3 regions of the Paenibacillus sp. J31R109 genome follow, and region 2 is predicted to be linked to each of the others. Evidence: riboswitches for the same ligand, from Rfam matches in the RefSeq annotation. Region 2 holds a riboswitch; each other region holds the start of a gene.
What was found. A riboswitch is a leader RNA that binds a small molecule or an ion and turns the genes downstream of it on or off. The one in region 2 is predicted to bind cyclic di-GMP.
Positions count from the first base shown of each region.

Region 1: another riboswitch for cyclic di-GMP. It lies ahead of AC58QT_RS27360 (PilZ domain-containing protein); the one in region 2 lies ahead of AC58QT_RS15035 (methyl-accepting chemotaxis protein).
Region 3: another riboswitch for cyclic di-GMP. It lies ahead of AC58QT_RS10245 (GGDEF domain-containing protein); the one in region 2 lies ahead of AC58QT_RS15035 (methyl-accepting chemotaxis protein).

Region 1 is NZ_JCAUAR010000015.1:9,982-20,763, forward strand. It holds gene AC58QT_RS27310 (DUF2252 family protein) at 1-2,352, shown strand, start outside; gene AC58QT_RS27315 (hypothetical protein) at 2,474-2,821, shown strand; gene AC58QT_RS27320 (hypothetical protein) at 2,840-2,995, shown strand; gene AC58QT_RS27325 (small acid-soluble spore protein P) at 3,014-3,184, shown strand; gene AC58QT_RS27330 (MFS transporter) at 3,520-4,725, opposite strand; tRNA gene AC58QT_RS27335 (tRNA-Arg) at 4,832-4,905, opposite strand; gene AC58QT_RS27340 (DUF1648 domain-containing protein) at 5,066-5,563, shown strand; gene AC58QT_RS27345 (DUF1697 domain-containing protein) at 5,579-5,830, shown strand; gene AC58QT_RS27350 (hypothetical protein) at 5,805-6,140, shown strand; gene tadA (tRNA adenosine(34) deaminase TadA) at 6,145-6,603, opposite strand; cyclic di-GMP riboswitch class I at 6,858-6,944, shown strand; gene AC58QT_RS27360 (PilZ domain-containing protein) at 7,013-7,804, shown strand; gene ychF (redox-regulated ATPase YchF) at 7,883-8,983, shown strand; gene prfA (peptide chain release factor 1) at 9,017-10,081, shown strand; gene prmC (peptide chain release factor N(5)-glutamine methyltransferase) at 10,081-10,782, shown strand, end outside.
Region 2 is NZ_JCAUAR010000004.1:472,636-483,417, forward strand. It holds gene hflK (FtsH protease activity modulator HflK) at 1-788, shown strand, start outside; gene hflC (protease modulator HflC) at 785-1,657, shown strand; gene AC58QT_RS15030 (bile acid:sodium symporter family protein) at 1,870-2,853, shown strand; gene AC58QT_RS15035 (methyl-accepting chemotaxis protein) at 2,864-4,393, opposite strand; cyclic di-GMP riboswitch class I at 4,468-4,559, opposite strand; gene AC58QT_RS15040 (SdpI family protein) at 4,769-5,407, opposite strand; gene AC58QT_RS15045 (autorepressor SdpR family transcription factor) at 5,404-5,682, opposite strand; gene AC58QT_RS15050 (MFS transporter) at 5,852-7,180, shown strand; gene AC58QT_RS15055 (GNAT family N-acetyltransferase) at 7,910-8,458, opposite strand; gene AC58QT_RS15060 (low temperature requirement protein A) at 8,484-9,572, opposite strand; gene AC58QT_RS15065 (ATP-binding protein) at 9,904-10,782, opposite strand, start outside.
Region 3 is NZ_JCAUAR010000002.1:1,051,274-1,062,055, reverse strand. It holds gene AC58QT_RS10255 (methyl-accepting chemotaxis protein) at 1-250, shown strand, start outside; gene AC58QT_RS10250 (helix-turn-helix transcriptional regulator) at 441-767, shown strand; cyclic di-GMP riboswitch class I at 840-936, shown strand; gene AC58QT_RS10245 (GGDEF domain-containing protein) at 1,065-2,084, shown strand; gene AC58QT_RS10240 (hypothetical protein) at 2,287-2,430, shown strand; gene AC58QT_RS10235 (polysaccharide deacetylase family protein) at 2,503-3,120, shown strand; gene AC58QT_RS10230 (diguanylate cyclase domain-containing protein) at 3,169-4,725, opposite strand; gene AC58QT_RS10225 (phytanoyl-CoA dioxygenase family protein) at 4,941-5,687, shown strand; gene AC58QT_RS10220 (hypothetical protein) at 5,702-5,923, shown strand; gene AC58QT_RS10215 (helix-turn-helix domain-containing protein) at 5,959-6,804, shown strand; gene AC58QT_RS10210 (SDR family oxidoreductase) at 6,844-7,701, opposite strand; gene AC58QT_RS10205 (creatininase family protein) at 7,895-8,746, opposite strand; gene AC58QT_RS10200 (aldo/keto reductase) at 8,751-9,731, opposite strand; gene AC58QT_RS10195 (aldose epimerase family protein) at 9,739-10,683, opposite strand; gene AC58QT_RS10190 (NAD(P)/FAD-dependent oxidoreductase) at 10,685-10,782, opposite strand, start outside.

The sequences.
Region 1 (10,782 bases), on a different contig from region 2:
GACGTTAACACGGCTAAGAAGATTAAAGGACTTACCAAAGTGGTGAATGGCGAGCGCAGCTTTATAGAAATAGCAGCTCCGACAAGTTCGACAACGGCTGATGAGAAGCTGCTTGCCGTCACTCCCGCCGAAGAGAATGAGATCAGAGCCAACTGGTCCGGATATGTAAACCAAACACGATTATCCGCAGCATCCAAGGATCAATACTTTGCCATTAAAGATATTGCGCGGGTTATTGAAAAAGGACTTGGCAGCATCGGGGTTAGGCGCTATTTCGTATTAATCGAGGGTGCTACTACGGGAACGAATGATGACCTCATTCTGGATGTAAAGCAGCAGAAAGCTCCTGCCTTGTTGGGGAACACTTTTGTGAATCTAGATTATTCAGCCTATGTAGGTAAAGACGCTTCCCGTGCGAAAAAAGCATATGACGAGTTGTCTTCCGTTGATGATCCGTTTGTCGGCGAGTTGAATGGCGCTGCCAAAACGTTTTTGATTCGAAAGATCTCAGCTTTTGATCGAGATTACGATGATAGTAAGTTCGCTGATTTTAATGCATACAAAGATTTCTTAAAGGCGTCCGCTATGGCCTATGCTTATGCGCATGCACGTGCTGATCGCAATTTAGGTTACAATTTTGAAGTGAATGCCCTTACTGTGTTGAACACCGACTGGAGTACCATCAGAGATACAATTGTCAACTTAGGTGAAGATTACGCCAAGCAAGTGGAGGCTGACTACAATCAATTTAAAAATGTGAGTGCTGCTAATTTGATTGATATTGCAGATTTGAGTGCATTATCGGTCGTGGGGGGAACAATCTCACCCTCCTTTAACAGTAAACAAACAGATTATGCTATGAGTGTTGGAAACAGTGTATACGCGATGACAGTGGCTCCAGCAGCAATTGACCCAGCGGCCACGATGACTGTGAACGGAACTGCCTATGCAGGGCCAACACCTCGTACGATAGATTTGGCTGTAGGCAGCAATGCGGTCACGATCGTGGTTACGGCACAGGATCAATCGACAAAGACATATAAGATTAGCGTTAATCGAGAGGGCTCCAACTCTAGCGGAAGCGGGACAGGGGCGGCTCCAGTCGCACCAGAAGCGACAAGCACAGTAGAGAAGAGCGATACGACTATTAAGACGACAACGGATGTAAAAAGCTCGTTAGACAGCACTGGGAAGGCCACAGCCGCAGTAACAAGCAAGCAAGTAACGGATGCGCTTGCGAAAGTGGCAGATAGTCAGGTGACTGGCAAGGATTCAGTGTTAGAAATTAAAACGGTTGTAGACCCTGCGGCAAAGGAAGCCGTGGTCAGTCTGCCAACCGAGGCTTTTGGACTCATTGCAAGCAGCTCAGCAGATACGCTGACGTTGTCAGCAGGACTTGCTCAGATTTCTTTAGACAAACAGGCCATGGGTGCTGTGCAGGGAGCCGTGACAAGCGGTACAGTAGATATTTCGATCCGCAAAGCGGACGTTCAGGCAGCAACGCAAGGTTGGACCCCAGCTGCTAAGGAAGAGCTGGAAGCCGCGGTAAGTGGTCGCCCAGTTTTCGACTTTACGATTACAGCAGGCGGCAAAACGGTTTCGAGCTTTAATGGCGGTACGGTAGAGGTCCAAGTTCCCTATAAACCGGCAGCTAATGAGGACACGAATGCCATTGTAGCCTACTACATCGCTGATAACGGTGAGCTTGTAAAAGTGACGAACAGCTATTTCGATGCCGCTACAGGCACGCTAATTTTTAAAGTAAGCCACTTTTCACAATACGCGGTGGGGTATGCACCTGTTACGTTCGGAGATACGTCAGGAAGCTTCGCGAAGAGCTATATAACTTATCTAGCCGCTCGCAATATGATCAACGGAACAGCAGAAGGTGAATTCTCGCCGGCTGCACAAATTACCCGTGCGGATTTCACCCTGATGCTCGCTCGCATGGCGGGCGCAAATCTAGGCGCGTATAAAGCGGGTACCTTCAACGATGTGAAGGCGGACAGCTATTATGCCCAGGCTGTACAATGGGCATCCGAGAATGGCATTACAAGCGGCGTACGCGCAGGTGAATTTGCACCAGCAGCTAACATATCGCGTGAGCAAATAGTAACGATGATTGCTAGGTTCGCCGCGCTGCAAAAGTTTAGTTTGCCGCAAGTTGCGGTCACGTCAACATTTGCAGATGGCGCTGAGATCCCTGCCTTCGCTGTAGATGCAGCGAAAGCGATGCAGCAAGCTGGCATTATTTCTGGGAAATCCGGCAATCGATTCGCACCGAAGGATTTCGCTTCACGTGAAGAGGCGGCTAAGATGTTGGGTATGCTTTGGCAGCAAATGATTCAATAGTTAGCTAATCTTAACACCTATTCCAAAGCACGATTTCTCATTCGTGCCGGGGAGTAGGTGTTTTTTTACATGGATAAAAGACAGGCGGCTTCCGCATTTTAATCATGTGGAGGTGTTACCTATGAGCAAATCAGATAAGCCTAGCGTGGATCAAGCTGAAATCGTGAAAGAGTGGATGCGCGTCATGCCCACCGTTCTCCAGCCTGCCGATACAACAAGGGTATGGGCAGATGAAGGCGATGCCGACGCTGTCCGAGTGCACATTATGACGGCGGGGCATACCGGCTATTCGTTTGATTTTAAAGTGACGTATGTGGACGCCAGAGAAGTGAAGGTTGAACTAACCGATGTACAGCAAGGAACGACGCATATTGACGAACGAAGTGGTGTGATACAGTCGCTAATCGATGATTATGTGCGGCATATTCATGAGTGTGCGCAGGCATTGCAGAAGGTTACGAACGCTTAATAGAAGGAGGACACCTTGATGACGAAGCAAAAGAGTGCAGATAAGAACCTGCAAAATGTGGCTAAGGATCTAGATGCGAATCCGGCGAACGCGCATAATGCGCAGCAAATCCAGCAGAAGGTCAACGACCATAGGCATCAAGATGCTCTAAATCACGAAGGAACAAACTCGTAACAGAGAGGATGAAGAGCCATGTCTAAACCTAAAAACTATTCCGCAGGTGACAATCTTGTTAATAATGGCAATGTAAAGAATCGAAACAATGCGGGTGGCAATCAGGAGCCACTGTCTGGTTCTAAGAAAGTGAAGAATCAGAATCATCATGGCGGACACGCTGCAGAAGGTCATGGACACGGCGGATAACGGGCAACGAAATTTTTAAAAATAATATGATTAGAAAAACAAAAATCGGTCATACTATTATTGTCGGCAAGCAGAGAGGTGTGGTTCCGTTGGAGCAATTAGCGAAAGCGAAACAACCGTTGCAAAGAGGACTTTTCTACCTGTTATAATCAGGCTGGAGGGCGATGTGCTAAAGACACTTACCGTGTTTTATACGCAGATTTAACTTAGGTTTTATGTGTAACAAGGTTCAAAGAAATATCATCAATGCCGACAGAAAAAAGAACCCTTATGGGTTCTTTTTTTCTATGTCTTTGGACGATACCTTATAACCAATTCGCGGAATGCCCTTACTATCATTGCGCAATCGTAGAGTTGTTAGCCGTTAGTGGCCGTTTCTTAGCTGCGTTTTGAACGAACAGATAAGCGAGAAGTGCACTGAAAGCACCGAGGATACCGAGTACAATAAAGCCCTGATTGAGTGAAAAATAGTCACCAATGATGCCCATAAGGACTGGCCCTACGAACATCCCGAGCCCATATATGGCTTGGAAGAAGCCCATGGCTGTTGCGCGCTTATCCGCAGGCATATGCTTAATGCTCATGCCCATGAGTAATGTAAATGAAAGTCCGCGACCAAAGCCTGCCAATGCTTGCGTGACCATAAGCAGCCAGAGATGATGAGTGAACGGAACCGTAAAGGTGAATATCCCCATGAGCAGAAAGCCAACTACAACCATGCGCTTCTCTCCATAACGGATCGCCCATCGTCGTCCCCCGAACAAGGAGGCTAGCGCAACAGGAACGTTAGCAAATAAGGACAACAAGGAGAGCGAGAATTTGTCTGCTCCGAGCTGCATGGCATAGACCGGTGTAAAGCCGAAAACCGTAGCAAAAATCAATACCTGCGATAGAATGGCAAGCAACGACACGAAGAGGAGCGTACGATCTGTCGCCACGTCGCCAATGCCGCGTAACGTAATTTTCGGAGCGTCTTTCTCGACTTTTTCAATGAGGAAGAATGAGCCGATCATGCCAAGGAGGCCCAGTACTGCACCTAAGATAAATACCGATTCCCACCCCAGCTTGTCTGCTGCCCAGCCGGCACTTAGGATACCAAGCACCTGACCGAGTGAGTTGAAAAAGGAGATGGTGCCAATCGCCTTCGTTGATTCTTCATGCTTGTAATAGCTCGTGAATAGCACTGTAAAATCAACCCATGTCGCTGCGGCTGCCCCTGCGAGTGCGCGGAGGATTAGAATCCAAGTAAAATCGTGCGTGAACCACAGCCCAATTCCGGTAATGGCAGTGAAGAGAAGGCCGAAGGTAATGAACAGTCTTCTTTTATGAAAACGATCCGACATAATGCCTACGGGTATGCGGAGCAGCATCTGCGAGATGCCGTACATACCTACAATCCAACCTGCTAACTGGTGGCTTCCCCCAAGGAACTCTACATAAGGCGCCATGATCGGAACGCTGGTGTACATGGACATCCAGAAAAGCATCGTGACCGCGCAGAAGAGCGGGATCCGGTAAGATGAGATAGCGCGAGTTGTCATCGGAGTGAGGACTCCTTTCGATTATGAATCCAAAACAAAGAAAGGGATTGCCAACCTAAGTTGAAATCCCTTTTTAAAGTATGTTTGCTTTGTGAGAAAAACGATACGCGCCCGATACGATTCGAACGTACGACCTACAGTTTAGGAAACTGTTGCTCTATCCTGCTGAGCTACGGGCGCATAGTATCGTCATTCTAACACGAGATGTTTTTGAAGTGCAACCCATTTTAACCCATGTGCAAGCAGGAGGTTTCGTATGAGTAAGGAATGTACATAGTGGGTAAAGAAATAAATAGCACTACCGTAATCTGTTGTTAACCTAATAGAAAGTAGGTGTTGTATGGAGCAACGTCCCGTGATCCAACTCGGCAGATCCAAAGTTGAAACTATACTTGATGTCATTTCTTTGCTCGTAATCATAAGTATGATCGCATATGTTGCCTACGAGTGGCGCGATATGCCCGAGCGAATTCCGATGCATTTTAACGGGAAAGGGGAGATCGATGGCTGGGGGAACAAAATGAGCCTAATGGCCGTACCGCTTATTGGAGTTATCATCTATGTTGGCTTGACGCTCTTAAGCAAGGTCCCTCACGTGTACAATTATCTAACTGCTATTACCGCTCAGAATGCCCGAGGGCAATACCAGAATGCGCGTTTGCTCATCCATAGTATGAAGACGATAATCCTCATTCTGTTTATGTTTATTGAGTGGTCTATTATACAGAGTGCAAAAGAAGGCAATGCGGAGCTAAATTTATGGGGGTTAGGCTTCATCCTGTTGATACTGTTTGGCACGATCATCTTCTTCCTCATACGTTCCATACAATTGAAGTAAGGGAGGCATGTCACAATGACGGTTTACGTAGGTTTTCTGCGCGGGATTAATGTAGGAGGCAAAAATAAGATCAAAATGGCCGACTTGAAAAAGACACTAGAGGCCATAGGATTAGCACACATACAGACGTATTTGCAAAGTGGCAATGTGTTGTTTCAATCGGAGGAGCCAAGTGAGTCACTAAGACCACGTATTGAAAAAGCAATTAGCGATGCGGCTGGCGTAGCGCCTACCCGTTATTTTGCGCACCGCAGCGGAGCTAGCTGAACTTGTAGGGAATTGTCCTTATGACGCAGATGACTTGTCCGAAGGGGAGAGCATTCAAATTTCCGTACTAACGGAAGAAGCCCCGCCGACATTCACCGACATCTTATCCAAGGGACAGAGTGAAGTCGATGAGTTTCAGATACAGGGCTGCACAATATATTTTCTGTTTCGGCAAAGTGTGTTGGATTCGAAGCTGGCGAGCAACATTCAGAAACTTGGCGATCGCACGACGACGCGAAATTGGAATACGATGAGCAAGCTGGTAGAGTTAGCCGAGGCCTTACAGCCAGGACACACTTCAAACGGCTGAACGCCTACGCTTTTCCCCGTAATTTTCGAAAGAACTGCGTTAACATCGTTGAACATTCCTCTTGCAAAACGCCACTAACCACATCGACACGATGATTGAATCGGTCCTCCTGCAGTAAGTTCATCAACGTCCCAGCGCAGCCAGCCTTCGGATCCACTGTTCCGTAAATCACCTGCGGTATTCGTGCTTGCACGATGGCACCTGCGCACATCGGACAAGGTTCCAGCGTCACATAGAGCTGGCAGTCGAGAAGGCGCCAGGCTTGCAGATGCTCGCTCGCTTGTTTAATAGCAATCATCTCTGCATGTGCGAGAGGATCTAGGGTGGTTTCGCGTAAATTATAACCGCGGCCTATGATTTGACCTTGATAGACGACGACTGCGCCTATCGGTACTTCACGGATGGCTTCAGCTTTAAGCGCCTCGCCAATCGCTTCTTGCATCCAGGGGATATGTTGATCCACAGGGGGACACCTCGCAATAATAGTTTATCCACATGTGCATAAAAATCCGAACAGATATTCGTTGTTAACAAGCTGTGGATAACAATGTGGATAACTTATAAACCTGTGGATATTCATTCCACTACACATTCATACAATAAAAACATCGCCCATGCAAGGATTTTAGTTGAAAGAAATATCCAGGCTACGTATAATGGTGGTAATAGTGGGTCTTTTAGACCATAAACAAAGACTAAATTGAATAGCATAGCAGGGTTCGACAATAGCAAACTTGTTGAAAAGCAAGGACGCAAAGCTGAGGGTCTACGGTTCTAAGGAACTATGACAGCCTGGTTACCGAAAATCGATGCTTTTTTTTGATTAAGGTATAGGCTGTTCCCTTTCATATTGAAGAGGAGCAGTCTATTTTGTGCGGAATTGTGCTGTGGAATCCATTCGTCCGATAGAGGGAGAGGTGAAGGTGAGCATGGCGATGAATCAGGATACTTTGAAACGGTATGGGAGCAAAGAAGGATTTGACGCGGAAGTATTAATCGATTCTAGGGCTGTTTTAGCGAAGGATGATTTTGTGTCTACAGGTATCCTTACCTATGCACAAGGCGATATCATGGAGATCGAGTTGCCGGAATATGAAGTGTTTCAACTTGGGGATAAGGCCAAAATGACGCTATACACCAAATCGGGTCTTTTTGTTCTTGATACGACAGTCGTGGCTAGAGAGCCTGGTTCGCTCATTGTGATTAATCCCCCGGAGAATCGAAAGAAGTTTTCGGAGAAACGGGAGTTCCCGCGGGTGAATGTGAAAAACATAGGACAAATTTTTGGGTTTCAGAATATCCAACAGAAAGAACAGTATCAGCTTGAACAAGCCATTGAGATTTCAATAAAAAATATTTCGATGAATGGACTTGGTTTCACGATTAACGATAGTTCCATGATTGATGCCATTCTACATAAAAAATGTCAGTTACAAGTACAGCTCGATTTAGGCTTCGAAATGCCTTGTATGTTGGAAATTATAAGGAAAGAAAAGCAAGAGGGCAGCTACTACTACGGAGCTAGCTTCGAGAGCGTTCCTGCGGAACAAAGCAATGCGCTGCGCGGTTTTATTCTGCGAAATCAGATCCAAACCTACTTCGAACAGAAGCGGGATGAAGAGTACAAAAAAGCATTGGAAAAAAAGTCTGGAGCTAATCAATAGCTTGCAGGCTTTTTTTTGCCCTCCAAGTACTATATAATAAGAAGGATGATCTTCGAAAATTAAGGAGTTGTAACGACAATGGCTTTGAAAGCAGGTATCGTCGGTCTACCGAACGTAGGAAAATCGACATTGTTTAATGCAATTACACAGGCGGGGGCAGAATCTGCGAATTATCCGTTCTGTACGATCGATCCGAATGTTGGGGTAGTAGAAGTACCAGACGAGAGATTGCAGAAGCTGGTAGAAATCGTTGTGCCTAAGAGCATCGTGCCGACAGCATTCGAATTCGTTGACATTGCGGGTTTAGTTAAGGGTGCGAGCAAAGGCGAGGGCCTTGGAAATAAATTTCTAGCACACATCCGCGAAGTTGATGCGATTGTGCATGTTGTCCGTTGTTTTGAGGATGATAATATTACTCACGTTTCTGGGAAAGTCGATCCGATTGGCGACATCGAGACGATTAATCTTGAATTGATTTTGGCAGACATTGAGTCGGTTGATAAAAAAATCGAGCGTTCACGCAAAAACCTCAAAGGCGGCGACAAGAAAGTGGTAGCCGAAGTTGAGTGTTTGGAACGTATCAAAGAAGCCTTATATAATGATATGCCAGCACGCAGCTTGGATTTGACAGACGATGAGCGCCTTCTAGTTCGCGATCTTCACTTATTGACGATGAAGCCAGTGCTTTACGCGGCAAACGTTAGTGAAGATGAAGTTTCAACTGCGGATGACAATGCATACGTTAAAATTGTGAAGGAATTCGCAGAAAAAGAAAACAACGAAGTTGTTTCTATTAGTGCGAAGGTTGAATCCGAAATTGCTGAGTTGGAAGACGAAGAAAAAGCGATGTTCCTGGAAGAGTTGGGACTTCAAGAGTCCGGCTTGAATAGATTGATTAAGGCAGCTTACCGCAAACTCGGTTTGTACACGTATTTCACAGCTGGGGTTCAAGAAGTTAGAGCATGGACGATTCGTAAAGGAACGAAAGCTCCGCAAGCAGCTGGCGTGATTCATACGGATTTTGAACGTGGATTTATTCGTGCAGAGGTTGTTTCTTATCACGATTTAGCTGCTGCTGGATCCATGGCAGGTGCGAAAGAAAAAGGGCAAGTACGCCTTGAAGGTAAAGAGTACGTGGTAAATGACGGCGACGTTATGCATTTCCGTTTCAACGTTTAATTATTAACAAAAATAAGAAAGGAGTGATCCCCTATGTTGGATCGACTTCAGTCCATTGTGGACCGCTATGACAAACTAAGCGAGTTATTGTGTGACCCGGATGTAACGAGTGATACGAAGAAACTAAGAGAGTATTCCAAAGAGCAATCTGATCTTCAGGAGTCTTACGATGCTTATAATGAATATAAGAGCGTGAGCGAGCAACTTGCTGATGCGAAAGTGATGCAGAATGAGAAGCTAGATGATGAGATGCGCGAAATGGTTAAAATGGAGATCGACGAGCTTAGCGAGCAGTCTGCTAAACTCGAAGAACATCTTCGCATCTTGATGATGCCGAAGGACCCGAACGATGATAAGAACGTCATCGTGGAAATTCGCGGAGCGGCAGGCGGCGACGAAGCTGCACTGTTTGCAGGCGATCTCTACCGCATGTATACGCGTTATGCGGATGCGCAAGGTTGGAGAACGGAGATTTTGGATGCTTCCGTGAATGATTTGGGCGGATTTAAAGAAATTATTTTCATGATTACGGGTAAAGGTGCTTATAGCAAGCTCAAGTTTGAGAGCGGTGCGCACCGTGTTCAACGTATTCCAGTAACGGAATCCGGTGGACGAATTCATACATCTACTTCTACAGTTGTTGTTATGCCGGAAGCAGAAGATGTAGAAATCGTGATTCATGATGCAGATATTCGCGTAGATACGTTCTGTTCCAGTGGAGCGGGCGGTCAGTCCGTTAATACAACGAAATCCGCTGTACGTGTAACCCATGTACCAACGGGTATCGTGGCAACATGTCAGGATGGTAAATCGCAAAACTCCAATAAAGAGTCAGCGCTTCGCGTACTTCGTACGCGAATTTCAGATAAATTGCGTGAAGAAGAAGAAGCGAAATATGCCGGCGAGCGTAAAAGCAAAGTCGGAACGGGTGACCGTTCAGAGCGTATTCGTACGTACAACTTCCCGCAAAGCCGGATTACCGATCACCGTATCGGCTTGACGCTACACCGTTTAGAGACAGTTCTGAACGGCGATATGGCGGAAATTGTGTCAGCGTTAACGATTGCTGCCCAATCCGATGCCTTAGAGGCGATGTAATGACGAGTGCAAACATGAGTGTGAGAGAAGCCTTTGTGAAGGCTTCTTCTTTTTTAGCAGAGCAAGGCGTCGCAGAGGCTTCGGCTTGCACGGAGTTATTGCTGCAGCACCTCTTAGGCGGCTGCAGTCGGACTGAGCTGCTGTTCCGCTGGTGGCAGGAACAGATGCCGGAAGAGCTGGTCGCTACGTGGGACCAGCTCGTTGCAAGGAAGGCCGCGGGTGAACCGGTGCAGTACATCACCGGTGAGCAGGATTTCTTCGGCCTTCCGTTTATGGTGAGCCCGGCCGTACTGATCCCGCGGCCGGAGACGGAGCTGCTCGTGGAGGCGCTCATCCACGAGGGCTCGCGTCTGTTCCCGCAAGGCGCTCCGCTCCTTGCGGATGTGGGCACCGGGAGTGGCATCATCCCGGTGACGATCGCGCACACGCGCCCTGCGTGGCGCGTGGCGGCCAGCGACATCTCCGCGGCAGCGCTGGAGATGGCCCGCAAGAACGCGCAGCGCCACGACGTGGCTGCGCGAATCCAGTGGCTCGAGGGCGACCTCCTCGAGCCTTACATCGAGCGCGGGCTCGCGCCGGATATACTGGTGTCCAACCCACCGTATATCCCAGATGGCGACCTGCCAGCGCTGATGCCCGAGGTGCGGCTGTTCGAGCCGCACACAGCCCTGTTCGGCGGTGTCGAGGGACTCGACCTCTAC
Region 2 (10,782 bases):
TTGTCCTTCCTGCTAAAATGACACAGCGAATCCAAATCGGCTTCCGCGAAACAGGTGGTAAAATTACTCCTGTAGAAGAAGAAGCGATGATGATTACGGGGGATGAAAATATTTTGTCCGCTGATGCCGTTGTGGAATGGAATATCAGTGACATGCGCAACTACTTGTACAATATTGATAATGCTGAATTGTTCCTTCGTAACTCCGCAAGTGCAGCGATTCGTTCCGTTATTGGCGCTACTGCGCTAGACTTTGCCATCACGGAAGGTAAAACTGAGGTCCAAGGCAAGGTCAAAGAGCGATTGATTGACATGCAAACCAAATATCAAACAGGTATTCATATTGTCGATTTGAAGTTCCAAGATATCGAGCCGCCAGCGGGCGATGTGCAAAATGCTTTTAAAGATGTAACCAATGCACGTGAAGAGAAAAATACGAAAATTAACGTGGCGACGAAATACGAAAATGATATCCTGCCAAGGGAGCGCGGTAACGCTCAAGCACTGCTTGAAAATGCCGAAGCTCAGAAGAAATCACGGATTTTGAATGCGCAGGGGGATGTGGCGAAGTTTAACGCCCTGTATGCGGAATATGCGAACAATAAATCAGTTACAGAGAGCAGGCTTATCATCGAGACGTTAGAGAAAATATTGCCGAATGCCAAAATTTTCATCAGCGACAGCACAGGCGAAACGGTTAAATACTTACCGATTAACGAGCTGTTGCGCCCACCTGGTACTGCAACTGGCACTGCAACCGGTACAACGCAAGGAGGGGCTGCGAAATGACCTTACAACGTAAATGGATTCTTAGATCCATCCTTGGTGTAGTTATCGTTATTCTCTTCCTGCTCTCTCTGTTTATTGTCAAAGAGGGGCAATATCGCGTCGTTCTCAAATTTGGAGAAGCGGTTCGTATCCAAACAGAGCCTGGCATTCATTTTAAAATTCCATTCATTGAATCGGTTCGTACGCTTCCTAAATATCAAATGGTGTATGATAGTAAACCCACTTCCATTTTGACCAAAGATAAAAAACCAATCGAAGTCGATAACTATACGGTATGGCGAATCGATGATGCACAACAGTTCTTACGTACGATTCAATCGATTACCGGCGGAGAAGAGCGTATTGATGCTGCTGTGTACAACACCGTCAGACGGAAGTTGTCGGAGATCAATTACAGCGATATCATTAGCGAAAACACACAACGTGGTAATTTGAACGATGAGATTACGAAGGAAGTTTCCGAGTTAATGGAACGTGATAACTACGGTATTCAAATCGTCGATGTGCGCATCAAGCGCACGGATCTTCCAGATTCCAATAAGCAAAGCGTGTATAAACGGATGATCTCTGACCGTCAATCGATCGCGGCGAAGTACTTATCCGAGGGTGATGAGGAGTCCAAAAAAATCACCTCCAAAGCCGACAGACAGGCAAGTGAGTTGATCGCGCAAGCCCAAGCAGATGCGAAGAAAATCGTAGCTGAAGGCGAGCAAGAAGCAGCCAAAATCTACAACACTGCGTATGGCCAGGACCCTGCCTTCTACAATTTCTATCGTACGTTGGATAGTTACTTGGTGTCATTTAAAGGGGAGCCTGTTATCATGCTGCCGATCGATTCACCATACACCAAAATTTTACTTGGTAAATAAATAGGTTTGATCTCCGAGCATGTCATCTTTGGATGGCATGCTTTTTATTTATGTCATGAACCTTCATCTATTCGCAATTTTCCTTGACGGCAAGTCATACATGCGTTTATCGTTGGTTTCATGAAATCCAATACTACTCATCAAGCTTTCTTCTCATATATTCTACCTAGCAGCCTGCGTGTCAGGTTGTTCATGAAAGGATGTACACCTAGATGCTGCCTCAGCTGAATCGACAATTAGAAAAGATTTTGCCCCTCATCACTCCCCTAAGTGTTCTTATTGGGGTTCTACTTGGAAGTCACTTATCTGGATTTACTTATCTATCGCCGTGGTTATTTGCTTTTATGACCTTTTCAGGCAGCATCTCTTCCAGCTTTAAAGAGTTCATCAAAGTCGTCGTTCAACCGCTTCCGCTGCTAACTACTTTATTCATTCTGCATGTCGGGATGCCGCTCATCGCGCTAGGTCTCGGGCATGTCGTTTATAGTCATGAACCGTTGACGATTACGGGCCTTATTTTGGCTGCAGCCATTCCTACAGGAATTACTAGCTTTGTGTGGGTGGCGATCTATCGAGGCAATATCGTGCTGACACTGTCGATCATTCTGATGGATACGATTCTCTCACCTTTCGTCGTACCCTATACGCTCTCTGTACTCGTCGGCACCAAAGTGCAGCTGGATACGTTCGCTATGATGAAAGGCTTATTCTTCATGATCGTCGTTCCATCTCTCATCGGCATGCTGTTGAATCAATGGACACGAGGCAAAATTAAGGAACAATGGGGTGGCCGTTTAGGCCCCTTTTCTAAGATTTTCATGGGCGTCGTCGTTGCCATTAATAGCTCCGTTATTGCACCTTATTTACGTGACTTTAACGCGAAGTTGCTCGGATTGGCAGGCTTCGTGCTCCTCGTGGCTTCACTGGGCTACATGTTGGGTTGGCTTGTCGCCAAGTTATTCCGCTGGGAACAAGATGTCGTGGTTGCCCTTACGTTTAACAGTGGTATGCGAAATATTAGTGCGGGCGCGGTACTCGCTGTCGCTTACTTCCCGCCACCCGTGGCGATTCCAGTTGTGCTTGGGATGCTGTTTCAGCAATCACTTGCTTCCCTCTTTGGCTTTCTGTTAAATCGGAAATATGCTTTGAAAAGTGACACCCCAAGTTTAACCGTTAATGGTGTTAAACAGATGTAAACTATCCACTCTAGGGTTGGGCGAATGACTGCTCTGTCGTCTTCATGATGTCATTCAATTTATCGCTTAGCGCGCCTAATAAATCTGCTAGCTGCGATGTTTTACAAATGAGCTGATCCTGCTGATCGGTCCGTTTACTGACGGATTTCACGTTCTTAGCTAACTGGGTGGAGAGATGCGATATTTCTTCCATCGTCATGCTGAATTGTTGTGTGCTTGCGGACACCTGCTGAGACGCTCCGCGAATATCCTGCGTTTGTGCAGCGATGGCATATACAGCTTTGGCTATAAGTTCAAAAGCACGCCCTGCTGCAACGACGGCATCGTTTCCGTGTTCGAAAGTCACAATCACTTGATCCATGGATGCCATAGACGCTTGATTATTCGACTGAACATCCTGAATGAGATCTGCAATCTGTTTGGCAGAGGCGCTCGTTTGCTCAGCTAGTTTACGGACTTCACTAGCAACGATGGTGAAGCCTTTTCCGTGTTCGCCAGCCCGTGCAGCCTCGATAGCAGCATTCAGGGCAAGCAGGTTCGTCCGTGAAGCGATATCTGTAATCAAGTTAACGATTTGATTAATTTCTTCGGAGCGTTCACCGAGCACTTTTACCTTTTCAGCTGTCGTATGAATAGTACTATTCATCGATTGCATTTGGTGAACAGCGAATTGGATCAATTCATTGCCTCTCTCCGCTTCTTGTGCAGCTTCGTTCGAGATATCCGATACGTTGGATGAGTTTTCTGCGATGAGCGTCGTATCTTTTAACATTTCGGTAACGGCATGTCTGCTAATTTCCACCCCTTGCTCTTGATGGATGGCTGCTTGCTCCACCTTTTGCATCGTCTGGACGACCTCGGAAGTTAAGCGGTTTAATTCAGAGGACTGGACCGAAAGTCCGTTGGAGTTCATCCTTACTTCTTGTGACGTATCAAAAAGACGATTGATGATGTCTTTCACAGTTTGCTGCATATGACCCTTTTGAGCGTGTTCAAATGCTTCTGTCGCCTTTCGATTCGAAGCTAACTGGTAGATGACCGCGCCAATAAATAGAATAACGAATACTAAGTGAATAGCCACCATCGAGAAAGCGTATTCATGAGCACCATACACCAGCTCTGGAAAGAAGAGATAGCCTAACAAATGCTGTGCTGCAAATAAGACTGTGCTGAACAATAGCAGCTTGATGTTGTCATAATACATGAGGATGGCTAGCACCATGAATATTGAAAAATGATACTCCACCATACCTTTTCCGCCGGCAATAATTGAGAAACTGCACAAAGTGAGTGATAATGTGTGTAAAAATGGCAGCCAACCATGATCTTTGTTGAAACTGTACATTATGATGCTAAGCGTAACTAACGCGATTGGCAACCAAAATAACCATTGAAACAGGAACGATGAGGCGGGAGAAGATGCTGTCATTGCGTCATGATGCATAGCTCCATGTGTAAAGCTCGATAAGCCATGTACGAGTAAAGCCAAGATCAGTGTTCCGATAACAATGAATTGCATGACACGTTTTTTTGCTTTCATGACAAGCTTCCCCCTAGAAAATGTTGATGAAACACAAAAAGAGACCACCCCGAATTAAGGATGATCCCTTCAAACTCGGCAACCTGTCAACCATAGCATACAGAGAGGTATGCGTTAGGCCATGGCTTTGCGTCTCATTGTTTCCAATGATTTGCCTTTTTCAATTCGATTAGTCGTATGTATACTACTATTTATCCAGCCTGTTATTACTTTAGACACCCTACTTAAGGCGCATTTCCTATTGATTATTATAGGTAGCAAATCAGGATGTGTATATAGCGATAATTGTAAGTTTTTGTCGATTTTCAAGAAATATTGACCGGCGTAATAAAAAGACTGCTCAGCGCATCGCTGGCAGCCTCAAACATAACCTATTTACTTCGAAAGCCGAGTGAATATCACATAAGAGTAGAGAATAGGAATACAGGAACTAATGACAATGGCCGCTACAAAAATAATGATTGCGATTGATGACGTTAAGAAAGCAGCGATCAGCGAAATGACTCCCCCCACCATCATAAGCGGTCCACCTAAACGATGCGTTTTCCTCCAAATCTCCTCATTGGCGAGCGTCCATGGCGTTCGTATGCCAAATGTGTAATTAGGCTTCACTTGCGTTAGGAAATTCCCCATCACGGCAAACAGCAAGCCTAGTAATATCATTGTCATTTTCTTAAAGTCCAGGTTATAGCCCAAGTTAAAGAAGATGATCCCCCAACCTACGATAGCTAAAAGAATGGAAACCCCGAACCGCGTAACCTCATAAGCAGCGGGAAATTTCTCGAAATTCGCTTTCTTCGGATCAATAGCTCTCATAATTCGCATGAACAACGGCAGCAGACCTAGCAGTACCAGCATGAAAAGTGACATTTCTTTGCTCATCGTACTATTTACTTCATTATTGACGCCAAAATGACTTGCCATCGTGTCTGGAAGACGATTATACAGGATTAATCCGCCTAAAACTGGGGATAGACTAATCACATATAATAAAATTTCTCTCCATTTCTTCATGACTGTTCCTCCTGATCTTTTTTGTTAAGTATGTTAAACATCCATCCGATGACGTCTTCAACAACCGTAGTATGCAAGGTATACATGATATGTTGCCCCTGACGTTCATCCATTACAAGCCCCGCTTGTTTCAGCAGGTTCAAATGATGCGAGATACTCGGCTTACTAATCTTAAAATGATCAGCAATATCGCCAGCATTCATACTTTTTTCTCTAAGCAGCTGTAAAATTTCACGACGAGTTGGGTCTGCTAACGCTTTAAATGCCTCATTCAAATGGGCGCCCTCCTTATTTAGATATTTATCTAAATATACAATAAATAATACCTCCGATTTTCGAACCTGTCAATTGGCGTCTGCCCTTCTTCTTTTTTTGGTTATTGGACGATGTAGGTTTATAATAAGAAGTTGTACTTACTTCTCGCGCCAGTCAGGATGGATATACATGAACGATAAAATTGTAATGCCCGTTTGGACAATAGGCTTGTTCATTGTTGTTATGAATACGACGATGTTCAACGTCTCCATTCCTAGTATTATTCAAGATCTCCACATCACTGCGGATCTCGGAGCTTGGGTCATCTCTAGCTATTCCATTGGCTATGCCTTATCCACAGTCCTATATAGCAGACTCTCCGATGTACTTCCCATACGCAAGCTGCTAACCGTTGGGCTTATCATCCTTGGACTTTCCTCCGTTTTTGGACTGTTCGCACGCGAGTTCCACACCTTGCTGGCTGCTCGCATTCTACAATCCGCAGGCTCAGGGGTTATGGCCGGTCTTGGGCTCGTACTCGCCAGCCGCTACATCCCACTTGAGCGTCGAGGCTCGGCCATTGCAATGATTTCGGCGGGGAGTGCCATGGCTTTCGGGCTCGGCCCGATCGTTGGCGGTTTCATCAGCGAATATTGGGGCTGGAATGGGTTGTTCGCGATTACCTGCTTGGTTTTAGTCATTCTTCCTATTCTTTTACGATTGCTCCCCAAGGAGCAGCCTGTGGCGTTCCGTTTCGACATTTTCGGGGCGCTGTTGACGGTCGTCAATGCCGCGAGCTTGTTACTCGCTGTGACACAGATCTCTGGCGTGTGGCTAGCCATCAGTGCCCTCTCCCTCGGTGTCCATGTGTGGCATCTGCGGCGAGCCAACGACACGTTCATTAACCCCTTATTGCTGACCAATCCCGCATATCGGAAGCTGGTTGTGATCGGGTTCTGTATCTTGGTCTTGAACCTTGGCAATTTATTCTTAATGCCATTAATCCTGGCTAAGGTGTTCAATCAGTCGGCAATGACCATCGGTTTGACGATTGCTCCTGGAGCTATTTTGTCCGCATTCTTAACCCGCTTCGTCGGTCGATGGATTGATCGATTCGGCAATATGCGGTTTTTGATTATCGGACATGGGCTATTAACCCTAGTGATGATTGCCTTCTCGCTGCTTATTGGTGCTTCGCCACTGGTCATTATGATTGGCTACCTTTGCTTCTCACCTGCATTTTCCGCAACAGTATCGTCATTGAACAATGAAACGTCACGTATACTGCCCAAACCGCTAATCGGATCAGGCATGGGACTGCTGCAACTGATACAGTTTTTTGGCGGGGCCATGTCCGTTGCCATTTGCGGCATACTCCTTGAAATTCAAGAGAATACGCCGCTGCTTCAATCGTACAAACATGTGTATGGCTTGCTCATTGTGGTGGGGGTCTGTTCGGTGGGGATGCTTCTATGGTACAAATTCTCGGGGACGAAGACGGAGCGTAAGGCCGCATAGCGACTTGTTTGCCGCTGTAACTCGAATTTTTCGAGTTACGGCACTCAAGTGACCTCATTCTGACGCCGTAACTCGAATTTTTCGAGTTACAGCACTCAAGTGATCGCGTTCTACCGCTGTAACTCGAATTTTTCGAGTTGCAGCACTCAAGTGACCTCATGCTGCCTCCGTAACTCGAATTTTTCGAGTTACAGCACCCAAGTGGCCTCGTTCTGACACTGCAACTCGAATTTTTCGAGTTACAGCACCCAAGTGGCCGCATGCTGCCTCCGTAACTCGAATTTTTCGAGTTACAGCACACAAGTGATCGCGTTCTACCGCTGTAACTCGAATTTTTCGAGTTGCAGCACTCAAGTGGCCTCATTCTGCCGCCGTAACTCGAATTTTTCGACTTACAGCACTCAAGTGACCTCATTCTGCCACCGTAACTCGAATTTTTCGACTTACGGCACTCAAGTGACCTCATTCTACCGCTGTAACTCGAATTTTTCGACTTACGGCGCTCAAGTGACCTCATGCTACCGCTGTAACTCGAATTTTTCGAGTTACAGCACTCAAGTGACCTCATTCTGACGCCGTAACTCGAATTTTTCGACTCGAATTTTTCGAGTTACGGCACTAAACTCACCGCATGCTGCCGCCGTAACTCGACTTCTTCAACTTACAGCCTCCAAACAACCACAAATGGGGGCCGCAAGTCGATGTTTCGACCCACTGCCCCCATTCCAATCATTCCTCTGCTGCTCGCCACTCACGTTTCAACATGCCATAGACAACAAGGTCTATGTAATGATCGTAAAGCCACGCGGCATCACGGATCTGCCCTTCCTTCGTAAATCCTAATTTCTCTGGGATTGATCGGCTTTTGAAGTTATTTTCGCCGCATCTAATTTCTACTCGATTTAAGCCCAATTCGTTAAACGAATAATTGATAAACCATTGACAGGCCCGTGTCATAATGCCATGACCTTGGAAGCCTTCCCCTAACCAGTACCCCAGACTCGCGTAATGATTAGCCCAATTGATCGGGTGGAATCCGATGCAACCTGCGAACTCTTCTTTATACCAAATGCCTGCATTGAAGCCATTATTGGATGCCTCTTGATTTTGACAGTGTTGGATGAATGCTCTTGAATGATCACTATGCTGGGTCGCATCCACCCATGGCAACCATTCCCTCAGGTAATCCCGACAAGTGTTAGTTAGTGCAAATAAGGCTTCTGCATCCTTTGGTTCAAGTGATTTGAGTGTAAGGTCAGCGTCAATTTCGATGCGCATATCATCTTCCCCTCCCAGTCATAGCTCAAGTCGTTCCCTTGGCATATACAACAAAAAATAACATCATTTCACCGATGATGACATAATTGGGCATCTCAAACATGAGATCTAACCCAAGAAATACTACTAACAACCCTAGAAATGCCGCCAAGTGCGCTATCCCTAAGCGTTGATGTGCATGTCTATACTTGTGGAAAACTAGCGATGTTGAGAAAAAGTACAATAGCACGGAAGCGAAAATAAAACTTAACATAAAGCCATAATGCAATTGCTCTAAGAAGAGCAGCTGGATGGATGCGGCAATCATACACAAGGATAAATAAATGAATAAATGGCCGTAGATGATGGTTTGCCCTGCCGTTTCCAGCGCTTTGTTCACTTTCTTTTCCACATTCTCGAAATATTGCCACCACATCGCGATGATCAATAGAAAGGTGAGGGATGCGAAAACGATGGATTGCCATGTCCAATCACTGGATTGCAAGACCGTGAGAATACTAATGACCGACTCACCAAGCAAAATCAACGTAAATAACGAGAATCGCTCTAATAAATGATGCGTGTTAATCGGCGTTCTCACCAAGTATTTTCGCCCCATTAAGGGAAGCAGGATATCCACCATAATTCCCGCGTATAACACGGCGTATCGAATCCAAGAATCGAAGAAAAGGGAAAGCGCTGAAATGGCAAGTCCAATCCAGAATCTGCTCCCTAAGTACCACGCGGTGCTTTGTAGATGTTCTTCTTCTTTTCGATGAACAGCCAAGTATTGAATAGCGGTCATCGCTCTCAATCCTAGATAGCCAATAAGAAACGGCACAAAGTACTGATCAAAATCGACAGATAAGCTAGCCGTCATAATGAGCACAAAAAACAATTGTAGAATAAGAAAAACACGATGCGAGGTACTATCCCGCCCAAACCGATTGATGAAAACGGACTGTCCCACCCAAGCCCACCAAATCGGTATAAAAATCAGTACGAATTTACTCAAATATTCCAGTGGGATCGTGCCGTGATGTACATGCAGCAAGACATGACTCGCTTTGGAAACGGCCGCTACAAAAAGCAAATCGTAAAACAGCTCAAGCCAAGTGACCTTTTTCTCGACCATTGCTTTGATGTGGTGTAGCCCTGGTGTGTGATTGTTCATTAAGAGGGGCTCCTTTGTTAGATATGATGTCTGTTTGCCTTGCCCGTTCATACTCTTGGATTCAGTCTATATCTTTCGTTACTCCGAATGTCGCCTGATAGTAGATAGACGGTTTGCATCGTTAACCCTCCTTGCCGCTCAAAAAGCATGCTCTCATCCGTGCCTCTCGTTTCTCTCAGAAAAAAGCTGTATCCAACTATTCGAGATAAACCCTGTATAATCCTGTCTTTCCCAATTGAAAAAGCCACGCCTACTGAGGACGCAGCTGCTTACACGACGCTATCGATACCGCTTATAGTGCTGCCATCAACCGTTGCCTTTCCTCTGACCCTACCAAATGGATCAAGTGTGCGAGCACTTTCTTTTGTTCCGGATTTAATCTAGCAAATACCTTGGGCTCCGCATGACACATCTCACGTATCGCAGCTTCTAGTTCATCCCTGCGGTCCGCCGCTTCCGGATCACCGGTAAACGCTGGGAACGCCTTAGCTTCCGTAAATTCCTTGATGACAGCATCGGATAATTTCCTCAGGTAAGGCTGCCTTTTCTCACTAATGAACGTGCCCAGCTCATCTAGCAGGAATTGAAAAGCATCGCTTTTTCGGCTTGCACCGAAGGTGAACGACTGCTGTCCACTCAGATCTTCGCAGCTAAAATCAAACTGATCAAACAGCTTACTCTGAATATATACACTGTGGTAGAAGGCATCGCCTTTATTGTTAAACGTTGTCGGTTGTTTATGCTGCTCTTTCTGTTTCGAGTCGATAAAATACAGCTTCGAATATTCATGATTCATCCGATCTTCCCAACGAATATACGTGATGCGAAATTTCATCTGCGACATCGGATGCACAGATGTAAAGCTTTCCTTTTCCGCAATCAAGCTTGCGTAATCTAACGGTACCCCATCAATTCGAATCGTGTAGGGCTTGTCCGCGTGCAATTCTAAGAACCATCCGAATTCTCTGCTCAAAAATGCTAAAAAATCCTCTACGACGAACTCTTTAATAATATGGTTAAATGTGACGATCGTCCCTCTATCCTTATCGGTTACATCAGGCTTCGTCACATGATAAGCATCCAACTGCTTCGCATGAATGCTAATGCTGTATGTATTTTTGAGCAATAGCCCATCCTCATAGGTTGTTTGCCAGATCGCCTCGGAAGCAAA
Region 3 (10,782 bases), on a different contig from region 2:
CCAGGCCATTACCGAGATGATTGTGATTGTTAAAGCCCTTAATGAATCTGTGAAGCATATTGAACTGCGGTCACAAGTGATTTCTAATGAAATGACTAACATATCAGCGGTCACCGAAGAAAGCGTGTCCACTGTACAAGAGCTTTATAGCACTACAGAAACCCAATCGAATACTTCTTACCACATTAATAGAGAGTTACTCCGTTTGAAGGAGCTTTCCAAAACATTACAGGAACAATTTTCTTCTTAAGATTGTAAAGGACCGCAATTCCAATGTTTCCGTGACATTTCCATTTTTATTCTTAAAGATTATAGAGAGATGTCATTGCCCGTGTAACCTATGTCGGGCTTATTTGTCTGCGTGATAGCCCGCATTGCGGGAACATTTTTAATGAGATTTTGAAACACATACTTACTATGTTAGGAGAATGAATCTAGCGATGATAGTAAACCGATTAATTGTAGAGTCACCCGTATTTAATGCGTACTTCAATACGTTTAAGGAACGGTTTTGTCTTACTCCGAGGGAGATTGAGGTATTGAGCCTGCTGATCGTTTGTGGAAACAATAATAGAGAGTTAGGTGAACAACTCCATATCACTGAAAAAACGCTGAATAATCATATTACTAAGATTAAGTTTAAAACCAGAACACATTCCATTCGGGAGCTTCAAGCATTTATTTATCGAGACTCTTTCAACCTGCTTCTTGTCAATATTTTTAAAAATGAAGAGAATATATCGGAGCCATTTTATTTTCAGCAATGATCTCAGATAGATTTGTATGCTAAATCGCGTTATTTCGAAATTGAAATAAAAAAGTACCCGCAAACAAGCAATAATGAACAAAGGCAAATCCATCGAAAGGTGGAGACGCAAAGCCACAGGTCTAAGCCAGGAAACATATTCATCCTGGGATGATAGCTGGGTTACCTTTAAAGGCTTGTTTTTTGCGTGAAAAGAATTGAAATAATCCTATTTAATTTATAAATAAGGAGATGCATATGTTTGCAAATAACGTTCCAATTCTACACCATTTCAATTTGTTGTATCTTGCTAATTGTAATGCTCGTTATGGCTTTAAGACTATTTCGACTGAGAAAAAAACAAGTATATTTGATACTAACATTCGGCCTGATACTTGCAGTGGTATATGAAGTCCTTAAAATGACCTCGATAGGATCCAAATCACTACTGCACATTGCTAGTGCCATCATGTTCATGAACATAAATATTGGAATTTACGCTTCATACCTTAATAAGATAAAACGAAGCATAATTTACTATTTGGTTGCTGCGATTTTCATCCCACTCTTACTCTTCTTTAGCAGTTCTTTCCATGCAGATGTATCACTTTTCATCATTGAACTTGCTGCTGTATGTATCTCCTGGATACTTATCAGCCCTCATATAGATGAGATGATTAAATACCGAGTATCATTAATAATCTATTCAGCTATTATTGTGATAAACATTGAAACAAACCACCTATGGCGAACAGAAAAATGGATCCTAATTGCAAAAGATATTCTACCGATTATTTACTATTTTATGCTGCTCTTAATCTTTATCGAACGTTTCCTAACTATGTTTCAGAGTGTGGTGGACTCATCATTAATAGATGGGTTAACTGGACTGTACAACCGTAAAGCTATCAGCGCTAGGATTAAGCAATGTGTGGAAAAAGGGGGATGTGTGATCGTATTCACGGATATTGATAATTTTAAGTTGCTCAATGATACCCTTGGCCACCATGCTGGGGATGCTGCATTAAAGACCGTCGCTGAAATTTTACAAGAAGAGACGGATGAAATTGGTTTTCCAGGGCGCTATGGGGGTGAAGAACTCATTGCTGTTATTGATGATAAAGATACGATCTCGCGTATTGAAGAGTGGACAGAGAACTTCCGTTCTAGAGTAGAGAGAGAGAGTAATGTCACCTTAAGCATAGGATTCAGCATATCCCGCAATGGTATAAGCCCAGAGAAGCTGCTTAAGCAAGCTGATCTAGGTATGTACTCCGCTAAACGGTCCGGTAAGAATAAAATTGTAGCCTATAAAGACGAACTGGATCGCGAGTATTAAAATATGAACGTAACTTATAGTCATAACCATACGTATTTCATTACTGATTTTCTAGCGTGCGCCGCAGCTTCTCGAGCTGGCTGCCGCGGACACGCTGATCCGCAACGCTGGTCTTCCTCTTGAAGTTACTGCAAATTCGATTGATCTAGGATTAGCACCTTACTTTCCGAATTACTCGAAAGAAAATGCACAGCTTAACCAAATGGTCAACGATTATGCGGTCAAGATCATTGTTGGCGGTGAACAGCTTACAGGTTTCGATGCATTTACGGATAAATTCAAAAAAGCAGGTGGCCAAACGAGTTATGACGAAATTAATGCTTGGTACGCGACCACTCGTAAATAACACAGTGCGGCAGTCGAGTACCTCTGTATGCGGAGAGTTGAAGCTATTATTACCCTAAGAGGAGCTCAATGGATGAAAATAATTAAACAAGTATCAACAACGCAAAAAGCGATTGCTTTTACATTTGACGATGGCCCTAACCCCGAGTATACACCTCAATTGTTAGATATTTTCGAAGAGGTATCCGGCCGTGCTACTTTTTTTATGATGGGAAAACAAATGGAATTGTATCCTGAGACGGCTCTCGATGTTCATATCAGGAAACACGAGATAGGGAATCATACTTACTCCCATCCTTTTATGACCCAGATTAGTTTGGAGGCATGTGAACAAGAACTTCTCGATACGGACAGATTAATTACACAGGTTACGGGCTCCCGGCCAGTTGTTATGCGTCCTCCTTACTTGGATTACAATCTGGAAGTTCACGAGATTACAGCCAAATTTGACTATCAAGTCATCGGAGCTCTTAACGGGGGAACAAGGGATTGGGAGATGCCTGGCGTCGAACATATTCTGGAGGTAACCCGAGATCACATCGGATGCGGGAGCATCTTTCTCTTCCATGATGGTTTTGAAGATCGCTCGCAAACAGTAGAGGCTGTTCGAATCTTGGCAAAGGAATTAACGGAACTTGGTTATCAACTTGTCACGGTTAGTGAGCTCCTGCAAATGGCGGAATCAGAATAAGGAACAACAAAAACGGAGCGCTGCAGGTAGCAGGCTCCGTTTTCTATTTTAAAGCACGGAACCATTCTTCCGGCTGCGTTTCACTTTATACATGGCTTCATCCGCTTTCTTCATTAATGTTGTAACATCCGTCGCATCTCTCGGGTATAGACTGATTCCAGCACTAAACGAAATGGGGATTGTGATATCTTCATATTGGAAGGGGGACTCGTATAAAAGTGATAATCGTCTATGCATAGTCGTGTCTAGTTCGCTATACTCATCAATGGATGAAATGACCCAAACAAACTCGTCTCCACCAATTCGTCCTATGAGATCACCGGGCCCAGAGCTCCTTTGTAAAATTTGTGCCATATGCTTCAGATAAAGATCACCCACGAAATGCCCGTGTAAATCGTTAATTGGTTTAAAACTATCCAAGTCGACTACTATGAGGGCAAAAAATTCATGATTGGCTATCTTTTGCAGTATTTGCTCCTGAAGGGCTGCGCGATTATATAAATTGGTTAGTGAATCATGGTGTGCAATATATTTGTAGCTTTGCTCTGATTCCAATAGTTTACGTTCTGTATCTTTCAACGAAGTAACGTCAGTAAGATGCATCACATACAATTTTTCATTGGTCTCCTCGATCAATTCTAAGCCTATTATCATATCCAAATCACCTATTTTCGGTGTAACCAACTTCGCCTCCCACTGAACTTCACTCTCCCGTTCAACCCGTGCCAATCTGGCGGCTAGACTCAGCCCGTCACCGAACTGAAAATGGTTCAACATGTCAGAAGCAAGGATCCCATCAAGCCATTGTTGTGCCTTTGGATTCATTTCTTTCATGGCTCCCTTTTGATCCAGAAGAAGAATAGCTGTAGGGGCCGACTTGAATAGATTATGGAAGAGCTTGCGGTAATCGGGCATAATGTCGTATTTACCAATCAAATGACGAAGTGCAACCCCCCAGAACAAATAACCGATAAAAAATAAGATCATGGCATTTCGTGAAGTGACGAACTTCGATTGCAAGAGAAGGGTGACCAAGACAAACCAGGTAAAAAGCAAGAATAAACTGAGAAGCAGAGAACGAAGAATTTTCCTATGCTTCACATCGCGAGCACGATACCAGGAGACTGTGAGAATGACAACGGAAATCAGGATATAGCCTGCAATAAAAGAAACGGTAACGAGTAGAAATAGCGGATCGAGGGGGCTTCGTCCATCCGTCACTGCAGCGTTATATAAGACCCTATGATCCTTGCTGATTAAAAATATAGCCCATAATGCGTACGGTGCTGCGTAAACGAGTGGCAAGCATCGCTTCAAGGATGAAACAGAGGGTCCTCCCATGAGAATGCTCAAGTGAACTAAGCAGCATATGACCAAAAGAATCATCGGACTGTTTCCGTAAAGGACGATCTGCATTTGATATTGCGGTAACAATGACGTTTTAATGTATTCCCCTAAAAAATATAACTGAAAAGCAAACATGAGAACAGCAGCAATTCGGTTAAGCATGCTCTTCATATTTCGATGTATTAAGGTAAAGGCCATGTAGAAAAAGAAATAAGTAGGGAGCAGAATTGTTAAGAAGTCCATGAATAGTTCGTTCATCAGTATATTCCTTATCGTAATGGCAGAGTGAAATAATAAATGTCCATTCTCACAGTAGCACGAAATTTACTATTGGCGCAATAAATCATCGAAGAACCTCTTTTAAAAAAGAGTAAAAAACACAACGAATTAGCGTAGCGTTCAAATTGTGACTACGGCTCATTTGTAAGATGATGGCTATGTAAGAATAATAGCTACAGGGGAGCGATTAAGCCATGTTAACACAAGAGCAGCTGCAACAATACGATGAAAAAGGTTTTATCATTTTAGAAAATGTATTCTCAAATGAAGAAATGGATCGCGTGCGCACCATCATAGATCATTTCGATGAAGAAACGGAACGCCGTCTCAGTGAAGCGGGGCAAAATTTTAACAACATCCCGAATCAGATCAATTTTACTTCCGGCTTGAATTTTATGAACCCAGAACTGCAACAGTTTATAGCGGATGATCGTTTTGTAGATTTGACAACTACTATTCTAGGCCCGGACAATCGTCTGTATTGGGACCAGTCTGTCTATAAGCGTCCAGAAGCGAATCGCGATTTCCCATGGCATCAGGACAATGGGTATGCGCCGATAGAGCCTATGCATTATTTAACCTGTTGGCTTGCACTTGAGGACGCTACCCTGGAAAACGGTTGTATTTGGGTTCAAGAGGGTTCTCATCATAAAGGCTTAGTTGAGCATGTGAAAACAGACATCGGTTGGTTATGTTACTACGGGGACGTTCAGGGGACACCAGTACCTTTGAAAAAAGGAAGCATGGTCGCATTCCATTCGTTATTGTTCCACCGCAGCACACCTAACCGAAGTCAAGGTACACGCAAAGCTTACGTGATTCAGTATTCTGCCCTAGGTTCAATTGACCCTAGAAATGGCGCTGAATACAAGAATGGTCCGATTATTTCAAAGGACGGAAAAGCTGTCTATGAGGGCTTTCAGTCCAAAGAGGAGTTGTAGAGGGGGAAGTTAGGATGGGCAAGCAAGTACTTTGCTGTATGAGAAACTTTCAGCAGTTTCAATATGGGCATATTTTGCAAGAGTTGGCAGACAATGCTCATGAGGTTCGTCTTGAACGATGTCAAAGCCAGTGTACCGGGTGTCGGCAGCAACCAGCAGCCATCATCGAGGGGAAGTGGATAGGATTTGATAAATCCGAGCAAATACGACAATATGTAAGTGAGCAGCTTTCATGAGAAAAGCTTATATGTGATAGTTAGGAGTGAGCTTGGTGAAGGAGCAAAAGGAACTGATGGACGAGTACTGGCAAATTCGCTTATATCAGGTGGAGGAAGCTTCCTATCAAGCCATCAATTTAGAAAACCTAATGTATCCTTATTGGGTTGTCAGCTTTATCTTTGAAGGACAGGTCGAGGTGAAGGATGGGAACAAGGCGCAAACAGCGAAGTCTGGACAGGTCATGCTGCATGCGCCAGGAGTTCCTTTTGCTGAAAAAGCTACGACACCTGGTATTCACCTATGGTTGTTAATTGATGCGAGAAACAGTTACCAAGTGGATTTGTTCCGTTTATATCCCATAGCTGAAGTGATGACCATGATAGATGCTGACGCCTACTCCGATATCTTTTACAAGCTATTAACCTCTTGGCAAAAAAATAATACGCCTTTTCGTGAACTTGAGTTATCAGGTCTTGGCATGCAATTAGTCCATTTATTATTATTGAGTTGGGATCAGAATGGCCGGGCTAGCCGGAATTTTCAGAGGGGCAGAAAAGACGAGCGTTTAGAAAAGGTCATCTCTTATATCAATACGTCTTTCCATGAGAAAATAACTCGAAAAACATTAGCCCAACTTGTGCATTTAAATTCAAGCTATCTGGATAAGATCTTCATTGAGCACTATCACATAAATCCGATGCAGATGCTTCGTGAACTGCGATTAAAGAAAGCCAAGAGTTTGCTGGAATCCAGCAACGAGAGTCTTGTTGATATTGCAACGGCGTGCGGATTGGGAGATGCCTCCTACCTTAGTCACCAATTCGCCAAGAGGTTTGGGGTTAATCCTGGAAAGTACAGGGAGCAAGTTCGTCAGACGACGCAGTCTTATTATCAGTGATGGACCTAGCCTTCGGACTTCACTTCTTGGAATGGTTCTTCATGATTTCATCCAGTAATCCTTGTAATCAAGTATATATTGTTCGATTTGTGTAGGTTGCTGATTCGTAATTTGTGTATACGTATCGGTAATCCCTTTGGCAAGCCCCAGTTTGGTGGGAATGTGAATGCCAGTTACGACATTAATGTAAGCTTCATCCAGACCCTTTTCGATCATGTAGGAGCGAAATTGTTTGACAGATGGGTTGGCATAGGTAATTTGACGACCCAAGATACGTGACATGATGTCAGCAACTTGGTAAAAATCCATGGCACGGTTACCTGTTAAGACTGGCTTATGGCCTTGAAAAGCTTCTCCTTCAAGTAGTGATCGCGCTGCAATTTCTGCAATATCTCGGACATCAATGAAGCTGGTTTTCCCCTTTCCACAGGGGACGAACAGGCGATCATTCCGCAGTACTTCATCCAACATAAAGAGGTTTAAATTTTGCATAAAATAGCCGGCTCTAAGAAAAGTAAAGGGTATCCCACTTTGTTTGATGATTTTTTCGTTTTTATTGTGTGGAATGAAGGGTAAAAACTGCACATCTTTCACAGAAAGATAGACAATGTGCTTGATGGCCATTTCTTTCGCTGTTTGGATGAACAGATGAAAATCTTGAAGCGAAGTCTCCGGCGGGTACATAAGAAACACACTTTGTATGCCTTGTAATGCTTTTTTAAATGTTTCATGCTTCTGATAGTGTAATTCCACGTACGAAATCTTCTCACCATAGGTTAGTTTAGCTTTCTCCGCATCTCGGACAGCGCATATCATATTCCCTTGCTTTTCCATTAATTTCTTTGCCACTTCTTGTCCTACATTACCGGTAAACCCAGTCACTAATATGTTATCCATGGGGGCAACCTCTTTTACTTAAATGATGGTTATTCCAGATCTATTATATACGTGCATGCCCATACCGGAAAGCAAAGGAAGCAAGTTCATGACTCAAAGGTCATGAACGAAAAAGAGGCTGTTCTCAAAAAGTCTAGATCGACTTTTGGGACAGCATCTTTCTATTCACATTGCCAGAATCATAGGAATGAAATTATAGCTTCCACTGCGAACTCTCGCTTACAGGCTCCTGCCCTTGTCGAGGGCGCAGCGTCACCCAGCGTGCCTGCTGACTCAGCAGGCGCTGCCACACAAGTTCCACCTCATAGAGTGGAATGCGAGGGGGTGCAGGTAAGCCCGTTACTTCGCCCTTCAGTGCTGCAGCTTTGCGCAGCAAGGTCTCAAGACAGGCGAGCATGATACGCTCGCCTTCAGCTCGCGAAGCTTCGCCAGCGTCCTCTCCCGCAGCGAGCCTGCCGCCTGAACCAGGTATCTGCTCCAGCGGGAGCAGGGACATGTCAACCAGCTCAGGTCGCAGGTACATGAGCTGGGAGATTTCATATTTACCGGCATGATCGCCGGTAAATTGACCCTGAACGAGCTCAGGGTCGCTGACGACCCACACACGAACTGGCGAGATCGCCATGAAGAGCTCAGCAGCCAGACGCAAGTCTTCTTGGTTGCCGCCACTGTGGCCAGAAACAACAACAATGGCCTTGAAGCCAGCATTGACGAAAGAACGCAGCTGATACAGGAAGAAATGCAGTACCACATGGGGCGGCATGCTGGTCATTCGGGGATTCTCCTCCCCGACAACTTCTTCCAGCCAGCGGGCATGGTAGCCGGTTTCATGGATGTGATAAGCTTGCGTTGGCGCAACAATTCCACCAATTTCGCTTGCGGCCTTTTCACACAGCCACTCCGCTTTCATTGTATCTAACCCGAACGCGCTGAATTGTCCATGCGGCTCACAGATGCCGAGAGGCAAATAGACGATGGGACACGCATCAATCCGCTGGTTAAATGCATAGGGGAAAAGTTCGGACCACCGCACGTTGTCAGTCATCGGCCTACCAGAACTTCGTGTCATAGAAATTACGAACCCATCTGTGATACTTCTGAATTTCCTCGAAAATAGGATCTGGCAGCGGAGCCTTGTCTAATGCAGCAATATTTTGATTCGCATACTGTGGAATATGCATGGAGACAAGTGCGGAGGTAACCGCAGGGTGGTGGAGTACGAATTTGAGCGCGAGCTCAGCAAGATTGTCAGCATATTCAGGGATAAATTTGCGCAGGCGATCCACCCGCTCGATATACATGGCACGAGGCACGTAGTCGAAGTACGTTTTACGGTAATCGCTGTCAGCGAATGTCGTATCTTCCGTCAGGAAGCCAGTCAAACCGCCTTCGTCCATGACACAGCGGGCCAAGAATGCCACGTTATGCTCTTCGCAGAAAGGCAGCAAGCAGTCGAGTGGAAGCGGATCAAAAATATTGAAGACCGTCTGCACGGCATCAATGGCACCACTGCGCACGATGGAAAGCGCAATATCATGCCGCTGATCGGGAATGGATATGCCGATAAAGCGAACTTTACCTTCTTCTTTCAGACGAAGCAGCTCCTCCATCCAATAATCCGCCCTATCCCATTGCGGCCAGTACTGGTGTAGTTGGATGAGATCAATAACATCAACGCCCAATTCCTTCAGAGACAGCTCTGTGCTTTCGCGCAGCCATCCTTGCGGGTAAGCAGATTCGATAGGAATGTGCGTCCCCCACCCCACGGAACCAGGACCCAACGATTGCACCTTGGAGGCGAGGAAGGGTTTGTCACCTTTCCACTCTTTGAGTGCTCTGCCAAGAATACGCTCCGAATCACCGTAAGCACGCGCAGTGTCAATAAAGTTGACCCCTTGTTCGAGACAGTTCAGTACACTCTTAATCAAGTCTTTTTCATCATGTGAGCCAAATGAACCGCCAAGCCCCATGGCACCAAAGCCAAGCCGTGATACTTGATCCGTTTCGGATCGAAATGCGTTATACTTCATGCGATGTTCACTCCTTTGTAATTGAGATATCGAAAGTCCACTTTGTTTGACCGAAAGCAGGAACAGACTTCACTTTGTTCATGACACTAGCGATATACACATCGTCCAAATACCCTGTGGCAGGCTCCAAGGCCAACGTATAATCACCGTTAAAAGCGCCGTAGTTCGCCCAAACCGCTAAGTAAGGGATATCATCTGGGGAAAAAGTGTAGCTAAGCGTTTCGCCCGAGATCGGATCAAATATGCCTGTGCGTCCCTCAGTTAGATCGCCTTCAAACCAATATTTCTCGGCATGTTGGCCAAGGTTAGGTTCAATCATCGATAAATCCACAGAGGTGCCCTTGACGAGTGGAAAGGAAGAACGTCCGTAAGGCTTCGGTGTTAACCGATTTTGATGTGAATATTGATATTGCACGGTGTCCAAATGAGGGGGAATGAGCAGTTGCATACCAGGACTTATTGCAAGCAAATTATGCGCACACCAAAGATAAGAGAAAGGATGCGGTGTGGGGTTGTGTACTTCATAGGTCGTGTGCAGCATGCCGCCGCTTATCGTGTAGGACTTAAAGAACTGGTAGGGTACTTTTACGCCATGAACCCACATACGTACGCTATATGTATGAAGCTCATAAGACCAGGGGAGGGTCCAAACCTCTCCATGATCAGGGAATTGGGTGCCACGCCACGGCTCATCTGGACAGGGGCAGGAGAGAATGGTTGGAAACATTTCGTCCCACCCGCTGCGATCCCCTTGATCCCACATCATGCCGTATGTTAATGGCTGCCAGGGCACCTCGGTTTGGAAAGCCCACTCCTTGCCAGAGGATTTACTCAAGTAGGAAACAAGCTTGCCTCCACGACCAGGCACGATCTCTACACGCAGTTCAGAGGTTTCGCCAACAACGCTGCGCATGCCTTTGTACACGGATTCCCGCCAAGTTGCAGAAGCCATTTTAAGTCAACTCCTTCAGCAGCGCTTTTAAATTAAGGCAGGGCTCAGCGAGCCTGCTCGGATCTAGAACAGCATGCTTCAGAATGAGCATTTCGGCTA